Linked DNA regions of Latilactobacillus sakei subsp. sakei DSM 20017 = JCM 1157. Each later gene encodes a partner of the first gene's protein in a complex. Links are inferred from orthologs where the notes say so. Each region holds a gene or a part of one and is shown on either strand. Other genes may lie near its edges. The genes, in order: pcrA and uvrB.

What was found.
Region 2: the proteins of pcrA (region 1) and uvrB are in contact, whole or in part, in a crystal structure (PDB 7EGT), measured with the Thermus thermophilus proteins. The link is inferred for Latilactobacillus sakei subsp. sakei DSM 20017 = JCM 1157 from one-to-one orthologs. Residues at the interface, in WP_096412145.1 of Thermus thermophilus: His654, Arg656, Phe657, Gln666, Asp668, Glu669, Lys680, Arg681, Leu682, Ser683, Lys685, Tyr686, Ala687; in WP_096411307.1 of Thermus thermophilus: Glu23, Leu25, Arg26, Asp27, Gly28, Glu29, Arg30, Phe31, Arg55, Glu326, Asp327, Phe328, Glu379, Ser382, Gln383, His398, Gly400, Arg401.

What each region holds. Positions count from the first base shown.
Region 1 is NZ_AP017929.1:905,700-916,473, forward strand. The notes cover bases 1,602-4,541. They hold pcrA (DNA helicase PcrA), read left to right. Parts: upstream 1,602-1,930; coding sequence 1,931-4,153; downstream 4,154-4,541. Other genes in these bases: LEUCM_RS04505 (HAD family hydrolase), read right to left, coding at 1,602-1,730. Outside these bases: more of LEUCM_RS04505, read right to left, coding at 906-1,601; NAD-dependent DNA ligase LigA, read left to right, coding at 4,632-6,665; LEUCM_RS04520 (CamS family sex pheromone protein), read left to right, coding at 6,748-7,875; LEUCM_RS04525 (hypothetical protein), read right to left, coding at 7,931-8,131; LEUCM_RS04530 (hypothetical protein), read right to left, coding at 8,091-8,459; Asp-tRNA(Asn)/Glu-tRNA(Gln) amidotransferase subunit GatC, read left to right, coding at 8,789-9,085; Asp-tRNA(Asn)/Glu-tRNA(Gln) amidotransferase subunit GatA, read left to right, coding at 9,088-10,554; Asp-tRNA(Asn)/Glu-tRNA(Gln) amidotransferase subunit GatB, read left to right, coding at 10,554-10,774. UniProt on the Escherichia coli protein: A helicase with DNA-dependent ATPase activity. Unwinds DNA duplexes with 3'-5' polarity. Translocates on single-stranded DNA with 3'-5' polarity. Initiates unwinding more efficiently from a nicked substrate than double-stranded DNA.
Region 2 is NZ_AP017929.1:1,873,740-1,884,480, reverse strand. The notes cover bases 1,895-4,801. They hold uvrB (excinuclease ABC subunit UvrB), read left to right. Parts: upstream 1,895-2,299; coding sequence 2,300-4,303; downstream 4,304-4,801. Other genes in these bases: uvrA (excinuclease ABC subunit UvrA), read left to right, coding at 4,313-4,801; LEUCM_RS09480 (YfbR-like 5'-deoxynucleotidase), read left to right, coding at 1,895-2,092. Also shown: LEUCM_RS09485 (phospho-sugar mutase), read left to right, coding at 1-1,335; more of LEUCM_RS09480, read left to right, coding at 1,460-1,894; more of uvrA, read left to right, coding at 4,802-7,165; LEUCM_RS09465 (DUF308 domain-containing protein), read left to right, coding at 7,287-7,823; RNase adapter RapZ, read left to right, coding at 7,949-8,833; gluconeogenesis morphogenetic factor MgfK, read left to right, coding at 8,830-9,864; DNA-binding protein WhiA, read left to right, coding at 9,867-10,741. UniProt on the Escherichia coli protein: The UvrABC repair system catalyzes the recognition and processing of DNA lesions. A damage recognition complex composed of 2 UvrA and 2 UvrB subunits scans DNA for abnormalities.

The DNA.
Region 1 (10,774 bases):
GTGTTGATTGCTGAGGGCCAGTTCAAAGGCCTTTTGTCCCAGTGTGAAGAAGTGGTGGTCAATCGTTGGCATTTTTTAGGAGGAGACTCGAGAGTTGCTTTTCCTGCCCAATTAAAATGGGGACGGGGAGTTGGTGGTCCAAATGATATTGCCGCACGCCAGCCGCGATATCATCACCATTAGTAAAATAGCAATTAAGAGCTGGTTGGCGTGCAATCAGTTGTTCGGCGGCGCGGTAGCCATCTTCAAAAGAGCGCATGCCACCAATCATCAATTGCTGATCCGGCTTTTGGTGAAAAATCTGTTGATAAGCGCCCGTGACAGCCACCCAAGTGGGGCTTTTGGCTAAATTGCGGCTCAAGAGTAGCCCGATTTGTTGAACCTCAAGCGATTTAAGGTAGTTAAATGCGGCTAAATAGGCCGGTTCACGGTTGGAATACACCGCTGAAATATGGTGCTGCCCCGGATTTTCACAGCAAACAATCTGACCGTAGCGTGTATAGTCTTCTAAAACTGCAAGCGGCAGTTCGTGCGAGGTAAAAATCAACGCCGTAAAATTCTTCCGCTTCAACTGCTCGAGGTAATCGCGCTCAACGGTTCGGTTGTACTCAGAAGGCAGTAACACAATGTGATAGCCACTCGAAAAAGCGGCGTCCATGATCCCATTTAAGAGTTGATTGAAATAGGGATGGTCATTGTGTGGTAGGACGACCCCAATATTTTTATTTTGGCCAAAGCTTAAATCACGCGCCAAACTATTGGGGACGTAATCCAGTTGCTTGATGACCGCTTCAATCGCTTCTTTGGCAGCGTCAGACACGTATTTTTGTTGATTTAAAACGCGGGAGACGGTCGAAACCGAATAGCCGCTTTTTCTAGCAATATCACGAATGGTTGGCATGATTTTAACCTACTTTTTGATTAACTTTTGTAATGTATTTTTTAATCCCGTAGCTAAAGCCACTATGATGATTGGTTTTAGTAATAAATTGACCGGCAGCTTGAATTTGATCACTTGCATTGCCCATCACAATTGGGTGCCCGACGATGCTTAACATCGATAAGTCGTTTTGACCTGCACCAAAAGCAGCACAGTCGGCGGGCGTCAAGCCGGCATTTTTGAGAATAGTCATTAAGGCCTGTGCTTTAGTGGCTTGTTGACTGGTGATTTCTACGTACATTGTACCTGATTGTTGGACGGAAAGGCCAGGTAAGTGAAGTTGGTCAATGAATTGTAGAACGGCTGTGCGTTGTTCATCTTCTGGCACCATCAGCATCACCTTAAAAATTTTAATGAATGGATTTTTCAACTGGTCGTCAAAATTAATGATGGTTGGTAAGAGCCCGGTGAGTTGGGCCTCAGTTTCAATTCCGGCATCAATTTTTTGTGTGTACCAATGCTGTAAATCATAAGCACTTAAACTAATGTCGCTAAATTCGGTTTGTAATGCAGCGACTAGTTGTGCGACAGTTGTTGTTACGAGTGGATATTCGGCTAAGACCATGGGGAATAAATCGGTAGGTTTGTAGATGAGGCCGCCATTAAAAGCAACTTGTGGGGTTGTCAGTGCGAGTTGCTCAACCGTCGCCTGCATTTCTTGCGGCGAACGGGCTGAAACTAATGAGATTGGTAGCGGGCTTGTTTTGACCGTTGCGATATCTTTTTCGGAAAGTTGTCCCGCCTGGTTTAACAATGTGCCATCTAAGTCAGAAAAAATATATTTAATCATAATGAATGCCACCTTTCTTGGATTAATGTGAGTATAATTTATGAAACGCGTCCCAGGTCAAGGCATAAGATTGACCAGAATTGTAATCCGGTTACTAAGGCGTGTTCGCTTTTTTCTACCTATCTAGTTTGTTATAATAAAGACTAATTGCAATTACGGAAGGATGACTATATTTGTCTGAACAAGAGCTCTTAAAAGGAATGAATCCCGAACAAGCTGAGGCGGTTCTAACAACTGAAGGGCCACTGTTAATTATGGCGGGTGCCGGCAGTGGTAAAACGCGGGTGTTAACGCACCGTGTTGCGTATTTAATTGAAGAAAAACATGTATTGCCATGGCGCATTTTAGCCATCACTTTTACCAATAAAGCAGCGCGCGAAATGCGTGAACGGGTGGGCAACTTACTAGGCGAAGGTGCTCAAGATGTTTGGGTTTCAACCTTCCATGCCCTTTGTGTGCGGATTTTACGACGTGAAATTGAACAAATCGGCTATAACCGGGCCTTCACGATTGCGGATCCTTCTGAACAATTGACGTTGATGCGCCATGTTTGTCGGGACTTAAATATCGATACTAAAAAATATGAACCCAAAGCAATTTTAGGGACAATCAGTAAAGCAAAAAATGCGCTTCAAACACCAGCGGACTATCAAGGTTTAGCGAATGGGCCATTTGAAAAGATGGCGGCCAAATGCTATACAGAATACCAAAAACGACTCCATCAAAACCAAGCACTTGATTTTGATGATTTAATCATGCAAACAATTCGCTTATTTAGAGAAAATAAGGAAACTTTGGCACATTATCAAGAAAAATTCCAATACATTCACGTTGACGAATATCAAGATACTAATGAAGCGCAATACACATTGGTGAATATGTTAGCTGAGAAGTATCAAAATCTCTGTGTTGTTGGGGATGCCGATCAAAGTATTTACGGTTGGCGGGGTGCTGATATCAGCAATATCATGAACTTTGAACATGATTATCCAGACGCTAAATCAGTGATGTTGGAACAAAATTACCGGTCAACCAAGACCATTTTGGAAGCCGCTAATGGGGTCATTAACCGCAATACTTTCCGGAAACCAAAGGAATTGTGGACCCAAAATGAAGAAGGCCAACCGATTACGTATTATCGAGGCCAGAGTGAACGCGACGAATCTTTATTTGTCATCACGAAGATCCAAGAAGAAATGCAAAAAAATAACCGTAAATACGGCGACTTTGCAGTGTTATATCGGACTAATGCGCAATCTCGGACAATTGAAGAAGCGTTTGTTAAAGCTAACATGCCTTATAAAATGGTCGGCGGACACAAATTCTACGACCGGAAAGAAATTAAGGATATCCTCGCTTATTTACGTTTAGTCGTTAATGCGGCCGATTCAATGAGTTTTGAACGGATCGTCAACAGCCCTAAACGGGGGATTGGCCCTGGCACGCTTGAAAAATTAGGGCAGTTTGCCGATGATCACCAATGGTCATTATTGGAAGCGGCACAAAATGCTGAATTATCAACGATTCCCGCTAGAAGTCGCAATACTTTAATCGACTTTGGGAACGTCATTGGTGATTTAGCGAAGATGCGTGAATTCTTAAACGTGACGGACTTGACCGAACAATTATTGGACAAGACCGGCTACAAGAAGGCACTTGAAGTTGAAAATACACTAGAATCACAAACCCGTTTAGAAAATATTGAAGAATTACTATCTGTAACGAAACAATTTGATGAGCATTATGAACCCGAAGAAGAAGACAGTGATTTATTTGTGGACTTCTTAGCGGAATTATCATTGGTTTCTGATTTGGATTCTGTTGAAGAAGAAGCTAGTGAAGTCACGATGATGACCTTGCATGCGGCTAAAGGCCTTGAGTTCCCAGTAGTCTTTTTAATGGGGATGGAAGAAGGTATTTTCCCACTATCACGGGCGTTATTGGAAGAAGACGAGTTAGAAGAAGAACGGCGTTTGGCGTATGTTGGAATTACCCGTGCTGAAAGTAAGCTTTATTTAACGAATGCTTATTCACGGATGTTGTATGGTCGTCAACAAAGTAACCAAGCTTCACGATTTGTTGGTGAAATTGATGATAAATTATTGGATTACGCGAGCGGCAATGCCGGCAGTATTCCAGAACGTAAGCTACCATTTGGCAAGTCGAATAGCTACGCCAGAGCAACCGCTACGACGTATAACGGGCCTAAAACAACCACTAGTCATAAAATTGCCGATACAACCGGTGGCGATAAGAGTGGTAGTTGGCAAGCGGGCCAAAAAGTCCAACATAAGAAGTGGGGCATTGGCACAGTCGTCAAGGTCAACGGCACAGGCGGCGACCAAGAACTAGACATCGCCTTCAAGGAACAAGGTGTCAAGAGACTACTAGCAAGCTTTGCACCAATAGAAAAAGTAGAATAAAGTGCGCAAGCAGGCGATTATACTCTGAGGATTAGTGTAATACCGCAAATAACCGGAAGAGTACGCTGCTGGAGCACGTTTAAAATCAGAGTGTCTTTTTACACGGGTAGTTTCTGAGTATAGCTCAGTCTGTCAAATAATCGATGCAATCGATTATTTGACAGACGTGGCTAGACGGAAGAAATTGTGTCAAAAACACGTTTAAAATCAGAGTGGCTTTTTGTTGTGTTTAGCAACTGAGCATTAATACAAAATAGCACTTAATCAAGGTTTTAAGATTAAGGGATATTTTAGATTAAGCGGAAGTTGTTACAACAAAAAGCACGTTTCAAAATCAGAGTGCGACGGTAGGCGCCTATATTTTGAGCATTAACTGGATTTGACGAATTGACGATGTAATCGACGATTTGGCAAATTTTGTTAAGCACAGAAATATGCCTAACAGAGCACGTTTCAATCCAACAAAGGAGTGTCCAATATGGGTTTAGCCAAACCAGTTGAAGATTATACCCAGAGTGAGGCGGCTTCACTTGCGCAACAATTGCGCGATCAATTAGCCGACTACAGTCAGGCGTACTATACACAGGATGCGCCCTTAGTGGAAGATCATGTGTACGATGAGTTGTATCGTGATTTAGAGCAGCTCGAAGCCGCTTTTCCGGTGATTGTGACCAATGATTCACCAACTCAAAAAGTCGGTGGCCAAGTCTTACCAGGTTTTACAAAGGTCACGCATGAGATTCCCATGTTATCGATGGGGGATGTCTTTTCTGAAGCCGAGTTGGCAGCGTTTGACCAACGGTTACGAAAAAATACGGCAACGGAAATCGAGTATAATGTCGAGTTAAAAATCGATGGCTTAGCGATTGATTTAATTTATGAAAAAGGCCGCTTTGTCCGGGGGGCCACGCGTGGTAACGGGACAATTGGTGAAGATATTACTCAGAATTTAAAGACAATCAAGGCGATTCCGCAAAAACTAACGCGTCCCGTTTCAATTGAGGTCCGCGGTGAATGTTACATGCCCAAAGCGGCTTTTGCAGATTTGAATCAAAAACGGGAAGCAGAAGGCCAAGAACCGTTTGCTAATCCACGGAACGCGGCGGCTGGTAGTTTACGCCAATTGGATGCTAAGGTGGCAGCTGCGCGTCAATTGAGTGCCTTTATCTATACGATTGTCACGTTTGATGATGTGCAGGCGACAACGCAAAGTGAGGCCCTCCATGTTTTAGCGGAATTAGGCTTTAACGTGAATCCAACGTCTGTTGTTTGTCAAAATATGGCTGAAGTACAGGCATTTATCGAACAATACCAAGGAACACGGAACGATTTGGCGTACGGCATCGATGGGGTTGTGTTAAAAGTAAACGACCTCGCGCTCCAACGTCAATTAGGTAATACAGTCAAAGTGCCCCGTTGGGAAATTGCCTATAAATTTCCACCTGAAGAAGCAGAGACTGTTATTCGTGAAATCGAATGGACTGTTGGCCGAACGGGAGTTGTGACACCAACCGCGGTGATGGATCCGGTTCAACTAGCGGGGACGACCGTTGCGCGGGCATCGCTACACAATGCGGATATGTTACGCGATAAAGATGTCCGCTTGCTTGATACAGTACTTCTGCATAAAGCAGGGGATATTATCCCTGAAATTTCGCAAGTTGTTTTAGCCAAACGCCCTAGCGATAGCCAAGCGTACGGCATACCAACAACTTGTCCATCGTGTGGTCACGATTTAGTGCATCTGGATGAAGAAGTCGCATTACGCTGCATTAATCCAATGTGTCCGGCTCAAATGAAGGAACAACTCACCCATTTTGCTTCCCGGAACGCGATGAATATCGATGGTTTAGGGCCTCGAATCATTACACAACTCTTAGAAAAAGAGTTAATCCACGATGTGGCCGATTTATACCGTTTAACGGCGGATGATTTAGCCCAATTGGATAAATTTAAAGAAAAATCTATTAATAATTTATTAAATGCCATCGATGCTAGTCGTCAGAATTCGCTAGAAAGGTTATTATTTGGGTTAGGGATTCGCCATGTGGGTGCTAAAGCTGCCCGTTTATTGGCTGAACATTTCCAAAACTTAGCAGCCTTGATGGCGAGTGATCAAGAAACCATCATTACGGTTGATACGATTGGCACGATTATTGCCGACAGCCTGGTGACTTATTTTGCGGATAGCCAAGTCCAAACCTTGATGGCAGAATTAGAAGCAGTTGGCGTTAATTTAACTTATACCGGTGTTACTAAAGCCCAAGCAGCAACTAGTGACAGCTATTTTAACGGTAAGACGGTTGTTTTAACGGGTAAATTAGAGCAGTATACACGTGGTGAATTGAAGCAATTGCTTGAAGATAACGGCGCGAAGGTCACAGGTTCTGTTTCTAAGAAGACGGATGCGTTAATTGCGGGTCAAGATGCTGGTAGCAAACTTGAAAAAGCACAGTCATTGGCCATCCCCATTATTAATGAAGCTGATTTAGATAATTATTTGGCGCAGTAGGTAAAGTTCGGTATAATAACCAAGAGCGCGCGTTTAATTTATTTAACGCGCTTTAATCGGAATTAAGGAGGCACCATTCTCAGTGGCAAAGTATAAAATATGGGTCGTTGCAGCAGCAACTCTTTTATTGTTAGCAGGTTGCACAAGTCTTCCAGGCACTTCATCGAGTTCAAGTAGTAAAGCGACTAAAAAATTACAAACAACGGGTAAAGTGACCGATAGTATGTATGAAGGCGTAATTGATAATGGTCAGTATAAAACTAGTCAGACTCGAGGATTAACAACGCAACAGAGTAATACCTCTTTTGATGTTAAGAGTCTTGAGAGTGGGCTTCTTAAACTATCCAAAGAACAATTTCCAACTTCAAAATATGTTTTCCAAGAAGGGCAAAGTTTAAAGACCGCTCAAGCGCAAAAATGGTTAGCACGTAAATCAAAAACGAATACAGAGGGCTTAAACCCCGAGGATAATGGTCAAAAAGATCCAAATAAACGGAATCCAATTTACCTTCAACAGATATTGGAACAAGATTATTTAGGCGAAGATGGCAGTATGAAGGGCATGAGTATTGGCCTAGGGATGAATCAAGTTGATTATTATACCAAGGAACAATACGGTGCAACGTTTGAAACGAAGATTTCAAAAGCAATGATGACCCAACAAGGCAAACAAATGGCTAATAAGGTTTTAAGCCGAATGCGTCAAAAGAAGGGCCTCAGCGATACGACAATTGTCATTGGACTTTATAAACAAGCCCCTAAGGATAGTTTAGTTGGTGGCACATTCTTCGCTTATGGGGTCAGCAAAAAAGGCAGCACAACGATTGATTCATGGCACGAATTGAATCAAGAAAATCAAGTGCTACCAGTTGTAAATGATGAAAAAGCAATTAATCAAGACGACGCGACAGCTTTTAACAGTTTTAAAACACAAGTTGAAACGTTCTTCCCGAACTTAAGTGGTGTGACCGCTCAGACGCATTATGAAGAAGGCGTCTTAGCAGGCATGAATATCACGGTTAATACGCAATTCTACAGTGAAACGGAAATTATGAGTTTTACACAGTATATTGCGACGGCCGCGGATAAGTATTTACCGCGTAACATTCCGCTTGATATCTCAATTACATCTGCGGAAGGGATGCAAGCCTATGTTGGGCGTGTATCAGGCAGCAAAGGCTTTACCACACACGTTTTCGGTAGTTATTAAATAAGAGATTCAAAAAGCTCCCGGCAATCAGTTGATTGACGGGAGCTTTTTTTAATTATAGGCCTTTGATAGCATGTGCGATCATTTTTTCTAGGGGTTGCATCACTTGTGCTGAAGCCCAGTCAAATGTGAGTTGCTTAATCGTTGCAACACTTGGCATTGGTTTGAACTTTTCTTTTTTAGGTTGTGCTTTTTTAACAGGTGTTGCTGTTTGTTTAGTAGTAGTAGTTGCTGCTTCTGGTGTTTGTTGTTGCAACGTCTTCAGTATCAGCTGTTTCGGCAGGTGCTGTTTGGCTTGTTGTGCCATCAGCATATTCCCAATAGTGCTGTGTTTGACCGTTGACAGTTTCTTCAACTTCAACAGGAGAATCGTCGGTAAAGTCCATATCTAGCCAAGCATCATTCACCTCTTCTTCAGCCGCCCGTTCTTCTGCAGCTTTTGCTTGCATTTCTGGGGTGATGCCTGAGAAAGTAACACCGACAGTAGAAGTAGCAGCTGAAACGGATTGATGTTGAATTGTTAGTCCAGCGAATAGGCTAAGGCTAGCAACGGCTAAAAAACGAGTAAATGATGTAATGGTCATAATAAGTTCCTCCTTGTAATAATGGTTAAATGATTATTTCTTCTAACGTATTTGTCTAGTCAATTATATAAGTTTGAACGTATGGTTGTCTACCATTCATTGTTATGAATCATATCGAGTCCTAATGAGTTGTATAAGATATATTGTTACCAGTAATGATAAAACTAATTAGGGTAAAAAGTTTGAGATAGCAACTAATGGTAACGATTACATGAATAAGTTATAGAAAACGACCAAATTCCGGGTGATGTCACTTTCATCTAGGGCAATATATGGTAAAATTAATCAGAATGGATAAATAGTGACTGAATTAGAAAAGGGGTTTACTCATGATTGATAAAAAACAAGTTCAGCATGTCGCAGAACTTTCCAAATTAGCTTTCAGTGATGAACAATTAGAACAATTCACTGAACAACTTGCCGACATCATGAAAATGACTGATGAATTAAACGAAGTGGATACCACAGGTGTTCCCGTAACGACTCATGTAAATGGCCTCAAGAACATTGTTCGCGAAGATGTTGCCCAACCAGGGACAGATCGTGAAATCTTAATGAAGAATGCACCAGATTCAGCAGACGGCTTATTGAAAGTCCCTGCCATCATGGACAAGGAGGAAGCCTAACCGTGGATTATTTAAACGAAGATTTACAAAGTGTTCATGACAAACTAGTTGCTGGTGACTTAACGGCTAGTCAATTAGTAACGGATACATTAGAAACGATTAAAACCAAAGAACAACAAGTTGATGCTTTCTTAACCATCGATGAAAAAGGCGCTCAAGAAGCAGCTGCCAAAATCGATGCGCAACCAATCGATGCTGATAACTTATTAGCAGGGATGCCAATTGGGATTAAAGATAACTTATTGACAGACGGTGTCACAACGACAGCTGCTAGCAAGATGCTTGCTAACTTCAAACCCGTTTTTGATGCGACTGTTGTTGAAAAATTAAAGGCTAAAAAGGCCATCATGATTGGTAAAACCAACTTAGATGAATTTGCCATGGGTTCTTCAACAGAAACATCTGCCTTTAAGAAGACTAAAAACCCTTGGGACCTTGATAAAGTGCCTGGCGGTTCTTCAGGTGGTTCTGCAGCAGCTGTTGCCGCGGGTGAAGTGGTCGCTGCTTTAGGGACAGATACTGGTGGTTCAATTCGCCAACCCGCTGCTTTTAACGGGATTGTCGGTATCAAACCAACTTATGGCCGTGTGTCACGTTGGGGTGCGATTGCTTTTGCTTCAAGTCTTGATCAAGTCGGTGTCTTCAGTCGAACTGTTGCTGATAACGCAACTGTTTTACAAGCCATCAGTGGTCATGATGAAAAAGACAGTACCAGTGCTGATTATGACGTACCTGATTTCCGGGCTGCTTTAAACGGCGACATCAAGGGCATGAAGATTGCCGTTGCCAAAGAATATATGGCAGAAGGTGTTGAACCAACTGTTAAGGCCCAAATCGAAACAGCTATCGAAACTTTCAAGTCATTGGGTGCAACGGTTGAAGAAGTTAGCTTGCCACATTCTCAATATGCGGTTCAAACTTACTACATCATTGCTTCAAGTGAAGCCTCATCTAACTTGTCACGTTTTGACGGGATTCGTTACGGCTACCGTTCACCTGAAGCTAAGACGCTTGAAGATGTTTACGTTAAATCACGTTCTGAAGGCTTTGGCGATGAAGTGAAACGCCGGATTATGCTTGGCACATTTGCTTTATCATCAGGTTTCTATGATGCTTACTTCAAAAAAGCGGGTCAAATGCGGACCTTGATTATTCAAGATTTCGAAAAGGTCTTCGAAGATTACGATTTAGTTGTGGGTCCTACAACACCAACAACTGCCTTCAAGTTAGGTGACAAGGGCACGGATCCTGTCACAATGTACATGAATGATATCTTAACGATTCCTGCTAACATGGCTGGCTTACCAGCAATGTCAGTACCTGCTGGTCTTGTTGATGGGATGCCAGTTGGTTTACAAATCATCGGGAAAGCCTTCGACGAAGAATCAGTTTATCGTGCCGGTTACGCCTTTGAACAAGCCACAGAATTTAACAAAAACGTACCAAGCTTTAAAGGAGGACAAGCCTAATGAATTTCGAAACAACAATCGGACTTGAAGTGCATATTGAATTAAAAACCAACTCAAAAATGTACAGTCCATCTCCTGTTAATTATGGTGCAGAACCTAATACCAACACGAATGTTATCGACTGGGGTTATCCTGGGACATTGCCAACTTTGAACAAGGGTGCTTACACGCTTGGGATGATGGTCGCAACAGCACTACATGCTGATATTGCCCGTGATAC
Region 2 (10,741 bases), 970 kb from region 1 along the record:
ACGGTCCGTCACCTACATACTTATGCAGGAATCATGATTACCGCTAGCCACAATCCTAAGCAATACAACGGCTACAAGATTTACGGCGAAGATGGCGCTCAAATGCCACCTAAGGAATCTGATATGATTACAAGCTATATCCGTCAGGTATCAGACCTATTTGCAATTGAAGTTGCTGACGAAATGGCCTTACGCGAAGCCGGCATCATGGCTTTAATTGGTGAAAATGTTGATCAAGCTTATTTAGCAGAAGTTAAAAAAGTAACGATCAACCAAGAATTGGTGGATACTGTTGGTAAAACAATGTCATTAATTTACACACCACTTCATGGTACTGGGAAAGTCCTTGGTGAACGTGCTTTACGTCAAGCAGGCTTCGAACAATTCACAATGGTGGCCGAACAAGCCGTTGCTGATCCAGAATTTGCAACAACACCATTCCCTAACCCAGAATTCCCGCAAACTTTTGATATGGCTATCGAACTTGGAAAAGCGCAAAAAGCAGACCTTTTAATTGCGACTGATCCAGATGCCGATCGTCTTGGGGCCGCTGTACGCCAACCAGATGGTAGCTATCAATTAATGACAGGGAACCAAATCGCATCTGTTTTACTTCGCTATATTTTACAAGCAAGTAAAGATGCAGGAACATTACCAGCAAACGCCGCTGCAGTTAAATCAATCGTTTCAACGGAATTGGCAACTAAGATTGCTGCTAGTTACAATGTTAAAATGATCGATGTCTTAACGGGCTTCAAGTTTATCGCAGAGCAAATCCAACATTTTGAAGATACTAATGAAAATACCTTCATGTTTGGTTTTGAAGAAAGTTACGGCTACTTGGTTAAACCATTCGTCCGTGATAAGGATGCCATTCAAACGCTGGTTCTATTAGCTGAAGTGGCAGCTTACTACAAATCAAACGGTAAGACGTTGTACGACGGTATTCAAGAACTATACGCTGAATATGGCTACTATGCTGAACAAACGACAGCGATTGATTTTGAAGGCGTCAACGGCCCACAACAAATGGCTGACTTAATGGTTAAGTGTCGTGAAGAAAGTCCTGTTGATTTTGCCGGCGTCAAAGTCGCTTCAGCAGAAGACTTCCAAACACAAACGCAAACATTTGCTGATGGTCACACTGAACCAATCAATTTACCAACATCAAACGTTTTGAAATATCACTTAGAAGATGGCACATGGATCGCAATTCGTCCAAGTGGCACAGAACCTAAGGTTAAATTCTACGTTGGGACTTGTGCTGACGATGAAGCAACGGCTGATTTGAAATTAGCTAACTTTGAAAAAGCAATTCAAGACCTTGTTAAATAACAAAATCCTCATAAAAAGGGTTACTATTTTACATTGACGCAAAATTTATCTATAATAAGTGCAACAAATAGGCGGACTATATCGTTAGTCGGTCTATTTTTGTAAGAATGGAGGCTTTTTTCGAATGGGTATGCATCAGTATTTGCAAGGGTTAAATAATTTGGAGACACTAAACCGGGCACCAGGATTATTTAAGTATCAGGAACATTCCGTCGCAGCGCATTCATTTAAAGTTTGCGAGATTGCGCAGTTACTAGGCGATATCGAAGAAGAAAATGGCCAACCAATCAATTGGCAAGTCTTATACGAACGGGCGTTGAACCATGATTATACGGAGCGTTTTATTGGGGACATCAAAACACCCGTTAAATATGCGACGCACGAGTTACGGACGATGTTAGCCAATGTCGAAAGTTCTTTAACGGATAACTTCATCAATAATGAAATTCCCGGTTTTTTACAAGAACGCTATAAACGGCGCTTGAGTGAAGGTAAGGATGAAACTTTGGAAGGCCAATTATTGGCAGTTGCCGATAAGATTGATTTGCTTTATGAATCATTTGGCGAGATTGAAAAGGGGAATCCAGAGAATGCCTTTTTGGAAATTTTTGCAGAAAGCTTGAAAACGATTATGCAATATCAAAATTTGTCGAGCGCACAATATTTCATCCGAAAAATGTTGCCAGACCTATTGAGTGAGGATTTTGCCGACCGTGGCAAGCTCACACAATTGGTGCGCCAAACGTTGTCAAACTAGGCTAGTTCACTAGTGTAGCGAAAATACGTTCGGTATGTTAGAATGGTAATTGATAAAAAAGAGGGCATCTGTTCAGTGGCTTAATCACCACGCGCAGATGATCACTGACAACTTATAAATGCGTCATTTAAGAAGGTGTCTGGTACAAAACCCCGTTTTGTATCAGGCGCTTCTTTTATCGCAATAAAACGGCACTGGAGGCAATTCATGATTGATAGACAGAACGATAACCTATTTGACTTAGTCGCACCATATGAACCTGCTGGCGATCAACCTGCTGCAATTGAAACCTTAACGAAGAATTTTGAGGCAGGTGCTAAGGCGCAGGTCTTGATGGGCGCTACTGGGACCGGGAAAACTTTTACAATGTCCAACGTGATTAAGAATCTCAACAAACCAACGTTGATTATTTCGCATAATAAGACATTGGCCGGTCAACTGTACGCGGAATTTAAGCAGTTTTTCCCTAACAATGCGGTTGAATATTTCGTGAGTTATTATGATTACTACCAACCAGAAGCCTATGTGCCTTCCAGTGATACGTATATCGAAAAAGATTCGAGTATTAATGATGAAATCGATAAACTACGGCATTCAGCGACGAGTTCGTTATTAGAACGCAACGATGTGATTGTTGTGGCCTCTGTTTCTTGTATCTTTGGGTTAGGGGATCCACGTGAATACCAAAATCACGTCTTGTCACTGCGTCCAGGAATGGAAGTTGAACGTAACGACCTATTACGTCAGTTAGTTGATATTCAATTTGAACGTAACGATATAGATTTTCAACGGGGGCGCTTTAGAGTGCGCGGTGATGTGGTTGAAATTTTCCCAGCTTCTCGTGATGATCATGCGCTGCGCGTTGAATTTTTTGGTGATGAAATTGATCGGATTGTTGAAGTGGATGCCTTAACGGGTGAAGTGATTGGCGAACGGTCGCACGTTGCCATTTTCCCCGCAACGCATTTTATGACGAATGATGAAAAAATGGAAAAAGCCATTGAAAGTATTAAAGCTGAATTGGCTGAACGGCTAGCTGTTTTAAAGGGCGAGGGTAAGTTACTAGAAGCGCAACGCCTTGAACAACGAACAAACTATGACCTTGAAATGATGCAAGAAATGGGTTATTGTTCTGGGATTGAAAATTACTCACGCCATATGGAAGATCGCCAAGCCGGCGAACCGCCTTACACGTTGCTAGATTTCTTCCCAAAGGATTCAATCATGATGATTGATGAATCCCATGTTACTATGCCCCAAATTCGGGGGATGTACAACGGTGATCGTGCGCGGAAACAAATGTTGATTGACTATGGTTTCCGGTTACCAAGTGCGTTAGATAACCGCCCATTAACGTTGCCAGAATTCGAAGAGCACGTGAATGAAATTATGTATGTGTCGGCCACACCAGGGCCTTACGAAGCGGAACAAACCGATATTCAAGTGGATCAGATTATTCGACCAACCGGCCTGTTGGATCCCAATATTGAAGTCCGACCAATTATGGGCCAGATTGACGATTTAGTCGGTGAGATCAATGACCGCATCGAAAAGAATGAACGGGTCTTCATTACAACTTTAACCAAGAAGATGTCGGAAGATTTAACCGATTATCTCAAGGAACTGGGAATCAAAGTCCGGTACTTGCACAGTGATATCAAGACGTTGGAACGAACGGAAATTATCCGTGATTTACGACTGGGCAAGTTCGATGTCTTAATTGGGATTAACTTATTACGGGAAGGAATCGATGTGCCTGAAGTATCCTTAGTGGCGATTTTAGACGCAGATAAGGAAGGCTTCTTACGTAGCGAACGTTCCTTAATCCAAACCATTGGCCGGGCATCTCGTAATGAAAATGGGCAAGTCTTGTTGTACGCCGATAAGATTACGGATTCAATGCGTCACGCAATTGATGAAACTAAACGGCGACGGACAATTCAAGAAGACTACAATACAGCTCATAACATCACACCGAAAACGATTATTAAACCAATTAGAGATGCGATTTCAATGGTTCAATCAGTTGAACATCCAGAAGAAATTAAGATGACCAATGAGATTGATCTAGAGAACATGTCGAAGGCTGAAAAACTAGAAATGGTTGAACGACTATCCGAACAGATGCGCTTAGCAGCTAAGAAACTTGATTTCGAACAAGCGGCGACATTGCGGGATACCATTTTAGAATTAAAAAGTGAAATAGATTAGAGGTCAAGTATGGCAAATGATAAGATAGTAATTCACGGCGCACGCGCCCATAATTTAAAGGATATCGATGTTACGATTCCAAGAGATAAGTTAGTGGTCATCACCGGGTTATCTGGTTCTGGGAAGAGCTCTTTAGCATTTGATACGTTATATGCAGAAGGACAACGGCGCTATGTTGAGAGTTTATCAGCATACGCGCGTCAGTTCTTAGGGCAAATGGATAAGCCGGATGTTGATTCAATTGACGGGTTAAGTCCAGCGATTTCGATTGACCAAAAGACGACCTCTAAAAACCCACGTTCAACAGTTGGGACAGTCACTGAAATCAATGACTACCTCCGCTTATTGTGGGCCCGAGTTGGTCAACCCATCTGTCCAAATGATGGTACTGAAATCAGTAGCCAATCCGTAGAACAAATGGTTGATCGGGTATTGGCTTTACCAGAACGGACTAAACTCCAAATTATGTCACCGATTGTTCGTGGTAAAAAAGGGCAACACAAAAAAATCTTCGAGAAGATTCAGCGTGAAGGCTACGTTCGTGTCCAAGTGGATGGCGAAGTAATGGATGTTAGCACGGATTTAGAATTAGATAAGAATAAGAAACATGATATCAATATTGTTGTTGATCGAATCGTCGTTAAAGACGGTGTTCGGTCACGGTTATTTGATTCGTTTGAAGCAGCTTTGAGACTATCTGACGGTTATGCGACAGCTGATGTGATTGACGGCGAACAACTCTTGTTCTCTGAACATTATGCTTGTCCAATCTGTGGCTTTACGGTTGGGGCATTAGAACCACGGCTGTTCTCATTTAATGCACCATTTGGGGCTTGTCCTGAATGTGATGGCCTAGGTTTAAAACTAGAAGTTGATACGGACCTCGTTGTCCCAGATACAAGTAAAACATTGCGTGAAGGGGCGATTGCGCCTTGGAATCCAATCAGTTCGCAATATTACCCACAAATGTTAGAACAAGCTTGCACGGCCTTTAAAATCGATATGGACCGTCCTTTCAGTAAGTTGACACCTCGCCAAAAAGATATCATCTTAAACGGCTCACAAGGCAAAGAATTCCACTTCCATTATGAAAATGATTTTGGTGGCGTTCGCGATGTTGAAGTGCCTTTTGAAGGGGTCCTCAGCAATATTGACCGTCGTTATCGTGAAACGAATAGTGATTTCACACGGACGCAGATGCGGACCTATATGACGGAATTAACGTGTCAAACGTGTCACGGTAAGCGACTAAATCGTCAAGCCTTGGCAGTTAAAGTCGGTGGACAAGATATCGCCGAAGTTTCAGACAATGCAATCAAGGATGGCCTCCCATTCTTTGACAATCTTGAACTTTCTGAAAAAGATCAAGTGATTGCGAAACCCATTTTGAAAGAAGTTCATGATCGCCTGACTTTCTTGATTAACGTCGGCTTAGACTACTTAACGTTGAGTCGGTCAGCTGGGACACTTTCCGGTGGGGAAGCACAACGGATTCGTTTGGCCACACAAATTGGGTCGAACTTATCTGGCGTGCTTTATATCTTAGACGAACCTTCAATCGGGTTGCATCAACGTGATAATGACCGTTTAATCGGTTCTTTGAAGAAGATGCGCGATTTAGGGAATACTTTAATCGTGGTTGAACATGATGAAGATACGATGCGAGCAGCCGATTACCTGATCGATATTGGCCCAGGTGCTGGGGATCTTGGTGGGAAAGTGATGGCCGCTGGCACACCAACGGAAGTTGAACAGAATCCCAATTCCTTAACGGGTCGTTATTTAGCGGGGCAGGATTATATTCCGGTACCGTTAAAACGACGTCAAGGGAATGGCAAAAAAGTGCGCGTAACTGGCGCTGCCGAAAATAATTTAAAAGATTTAACGGTTGATTTTCCATTAGGTGAATTTATCGCCGTGACTGGTGTTTCTGGTTCTGGTAAATCAACATTAGTGAATACGATTTTGAAAAAGGCCCTTGCGCAAAAGATGAATCGTAATTCAGCTAAACCGGGTCAATATAAGACCATCACGGGTTATCAAAACCTTGAGAAGTTGATTAATATCGACCAAAGTCCAATTGGCCGCACACCACGGAGTAACCCAGCAACTTATACCGGTGTCTTCGACAATGTCCGAGATTTATTCGCACAAACCAATGAAGCAAAGTTACGGGGTTACAAGAAGGGCCGCTTTAGTTTTAATGTGAAGGGCGGTCGCTGTGAAGCCTGCAAGGGTGACGGGATTATCAAGATTGAAATGAATTTCTTACCGGATGTCTATGTCCCTTGTGAAATTTGTCATGGTAGTCGTTATAATTCAGAAACGTTAGAGGTGGTTTACAAAGGTAAGAACATTGCTGAAATCTTGGATATGACCGTTTCTGAAGCAACTGAATTCTTCGAAAACATTCCTAAGATTGCTCGTAAACTACAAACAATTGTCGATGTTGGTTTAGGTTATGTGACATTAGGCCAATCAGCAACAACCTTATCTGGTGGGGAAGCCCAACGGATGAAATTGGCTTCTGAATTGCAAAAACAATCAACGGGTAAGAATTTGTATATCTTAGACGAACCAACAACAGGTTTGCATACGGATGATATTAAACGATTGTTAGGGGTCTTAGAACGGTTAGTTGATGAGGGCAACACTGTTTTAGTCATTGAGCATAACCTTGACGTGATTAAAACGGCTGATCATATCATTGATTTAGGACCAGAAGGTGGCGACAAAGGTGGTACGATCGTTGCGACCGGCACACCTGAAACATTGGTGAACGTCGCAGAAAGCTACACGGGACGTTATTTGAAACCAATTTTAGAACGTGATACAGCGCGCACACTAGCGGCACAAGAATGAGTATTGGGCTGAGGTCAATGTTGATCTCAGCTTTTTTGATGGGCTTCTTTTTTATGAAAGTTATTGAGCATTGGTCCCAAAAAAAGTATGATAGATTTATTAGATAGGAAGAGGTGGTAAGATGTTTAGAAGAAATGATTGGCGATTTGATTGGTCAGAATTAATGACCGGGATTATTTTCCTAATTGGGGCGTACTTCTTGTTAAATAAGCCGAAAGCAACATTATCTGGCTTAGTCATCATTGTGGCGGTGGCTGCGATTATTCGGGGAATTGCTAAAATTAGTGTTTACGGACAATTAAGACAAGATACTGGTATTCGGGCGACCGTGATGTTGGTCAATGCTATTTTAGATATTGTCATCGGGTTATTATTCATCTTTAATATCCCAGCCGGCATTTTTACAATGAGTTATATGTTTGCAATTTGGTTCTTGCTAGATGCAATCGTCGGGTTATTAAATGTAAGTCATTTGAAGCAATTTAACATGGGCTTGTATATTCTATCGATTATCTTAAACGTTTTAGGATTGATCGTGGGCTTATTATTATTAATGAATCCAGTGGTGGCAGCTGTGACGATGACTACCTTATTAGGTTTTTACTTCGTGATTGTTGGAATCAACGCGATTGTTATCGCGATTGCGCGTCGGTTATAAAATGAAAAGTCTAGAACAACATTCAGTTGTTTTAGACTTTTTTAATGTTTATAGTCATGTTTACTTTCAATGACACACCAGGCATGCTACAATGGAATAACCGATAATTCGAGGAGTGGGGACTAATGACAGATACGTTGAATTTAGTAGTAATTACTGGGATGAGTGGTGCGGGTAAAACCGTCGCAATGCAGAGTTTTGAAGATTTAGGTTATTTCTGTGTTGATAACATGCCACCTTCATTGTTACCCAAATTTTGGGAATTAGTGAAGGAATCCGGTAAGGTAACGAAGATCGCGTTAGTGATCGATTTACGTTCACGCGCCTTTTACGATGGGATTATTGAGATGCTTTCTGGTCTTGATAATACGCAATTTGTCACAACTAAGATTTTATTCTTAGATGCTTCTGATGAAGAACTTGTTTCCCGTTACAAAGAAACGCGTCGTTCGCACCCACTTGCGCGCAATGGCCGTTTGATGGATGGGATTCACAAGGAACGTGAATTATTAACTGAAATTAGAAACCAATCTCAAATGGTGGTTAATACATCAATGTTATCACCTCGCGAATTACGGGAACAGATTTTCCGGGTCTTTAAGACCTCTGATAATCCGTCATTTCATATCGAAGTGATGTCATTTGGGTTTAAATATGGCTTGCCAATTGATGCTGATATTGTGATGGATGTGCGCTTTTTGCCTAATCCATACTATGTTGCGGAATTCAAAGCGTTAAACGGGTTGGATAAACCAGTCCGAGATTACGTTATGGAACAACCTGCAACAGAAAAATTTTATCAACAATTGACAGCACTATTGAAAAGTATCATGCCAGGTTATCTTAAAGAAGGTAAAACAAGTGTTACGATTGCAATCGGCTGTACCGGTGGACAACATCGCTCAGTTGCATTAGCACAACGTTTAGCGGATGATTTAGCCGTTGACTATCCAGTTGATGTGACGCATCGTGATATGAAGAAACGAAAGGAATCGGTGAACCGCTCATGACAGCTACTAATCGCATTATCCGGGTGATTAAAGGTCGTCGTCCCAAGGTGGTTGTGATTGGTGGTGGGACGGGACTCCCCGTTATTCTAAAAAGTTTACGTGAACAAAATGCGGATGCGACCGCCATTGTAACGGTCGCAGACGATGGTGGTTCATCTGGTGTTATCAGAGATTATATTAACGTTGTGCCACCTGGTGATATTCGGAACGTTTTGGTGGCTTTATCAGATTTACCACAGTTAACGCTCGATATTTTTCAATATAGATTTAAATCACATGATGCCTTCTTTTCAGGGCATGCAATTGGTAATTTAATCATTGCGGCGCTTTCTGAAATGGAATCTGGCATCTTTGATGCGGTTCAACGACTTTCAGAAATGATGGCTGTTGATGGGCATGTTTACCCGGCCGCTAATGTGGCCTTAACGTTAAATGCGGCCTTTCAAGATGGGACACAACTGGCAGGTGAATCTGAAATTACCGCAGCGCGCAAGCAAATTAAGCGCGTTTGGGTGACGAAGACGGATCCTAATGATCAAGAGGAACCAACCGCAGTTCAAGAAGTTGTCGAAGCGATTATGGCAGCCGATGTTGTGGTCCTTGGACCAGGAAGTTTGTTTACCAGCATTTTACCGAATTTAATGATTAAAAATCTTGGTGAGGCAGTTAAGCAAACCAAAGCCGAGATTATTTATATTTGTAATATTATGACTCAAAAAGGTGAGACAGAACGCTTCACTGATGCTGACCATGTCCGGGTTTTGAATGAACATCTAGGGCAACATGTGGTGGATACGGTCCTTGTCAATACTGGCCAAGTGCCAGCTAATTATTTGGATCATCAAAAATATGATGAAATTTTATGGCCGGTCGAACATGATTTTGACGGGCTGAGACAACTAGGTTGCCGAGTGATTTCCGATAATTTTTTAAAACTCGACAATCACGGTGTCTTCCATAATGGTCAAAAGGTCGCAAGTGAAATTATGAATCTTGCCTTTCAGGTTAATACAACTAAGCGAGGTGAATAAGGATGGCTTCATACGCAAGTGAAGTAAAAAAAGAGCTAACGCAACTCGAAGTACATCCAGAACATGCACGTGCTGAATTGGCCGCTTTAATCAGAATGAATGGTTCATTAAGCTTGATGAACCATCAATTTGTTTTGAACGTGCAGACAGAAAATCCGGCGATCGCTCGCCGGATTTATAGTTTATTGAAGCAAAACTATCAGGTTGAATCAGAGTTATTGGTTCGCCGTAAAATGAAATTAAAGAAAAATAATCAATATATTGTGCGACTCAAATATGATACAAACACGGTTTTAAACGACTTAAACATCGTTGCTGAAGATGGGTTTACCATTCATACACGAGTGTCAGAAGATATCATTGATGAAGATCAGCGCGTACGTTCATATCTAAGAGGCGCCTTTTTAGCTGGTGGTTCGGTTAATAATCCGGAAACCAGTCGGTATCACTTAGAGATTTATTCACTCTACGAAGAACACAATCAAGATATTGTGCGGATGATGAATAGATTTGGGCTAAACGCTAAAACAACGGTTCGCCGCAGTGGTTATATTACTTATTTGAAAGAAGCGGAAAAAATTGCTGATTTCTTACAGGTGATTGGTGCCACGAATGCGATGTTGAAGTTTGAAGACATTCGAATTGTACGCGACATGCGTAATTCAGTGAACCGGTTAGTTAACTGTGAAACAGCCAATTTAAATAAAACGATTGATGCGGCTGCTAAACAGATTGAAAATATCGAGTATTTAAGGGATTCAGTAGGACTAGATAATTTACCCGCGAAGCTGCGGGAAATTGCATTATTACGGTTGGAATTTCCGGACATTACTTTGAAAGAACTTGGTGAAAAGATGCCGAGTGGGGCAATCTCAAA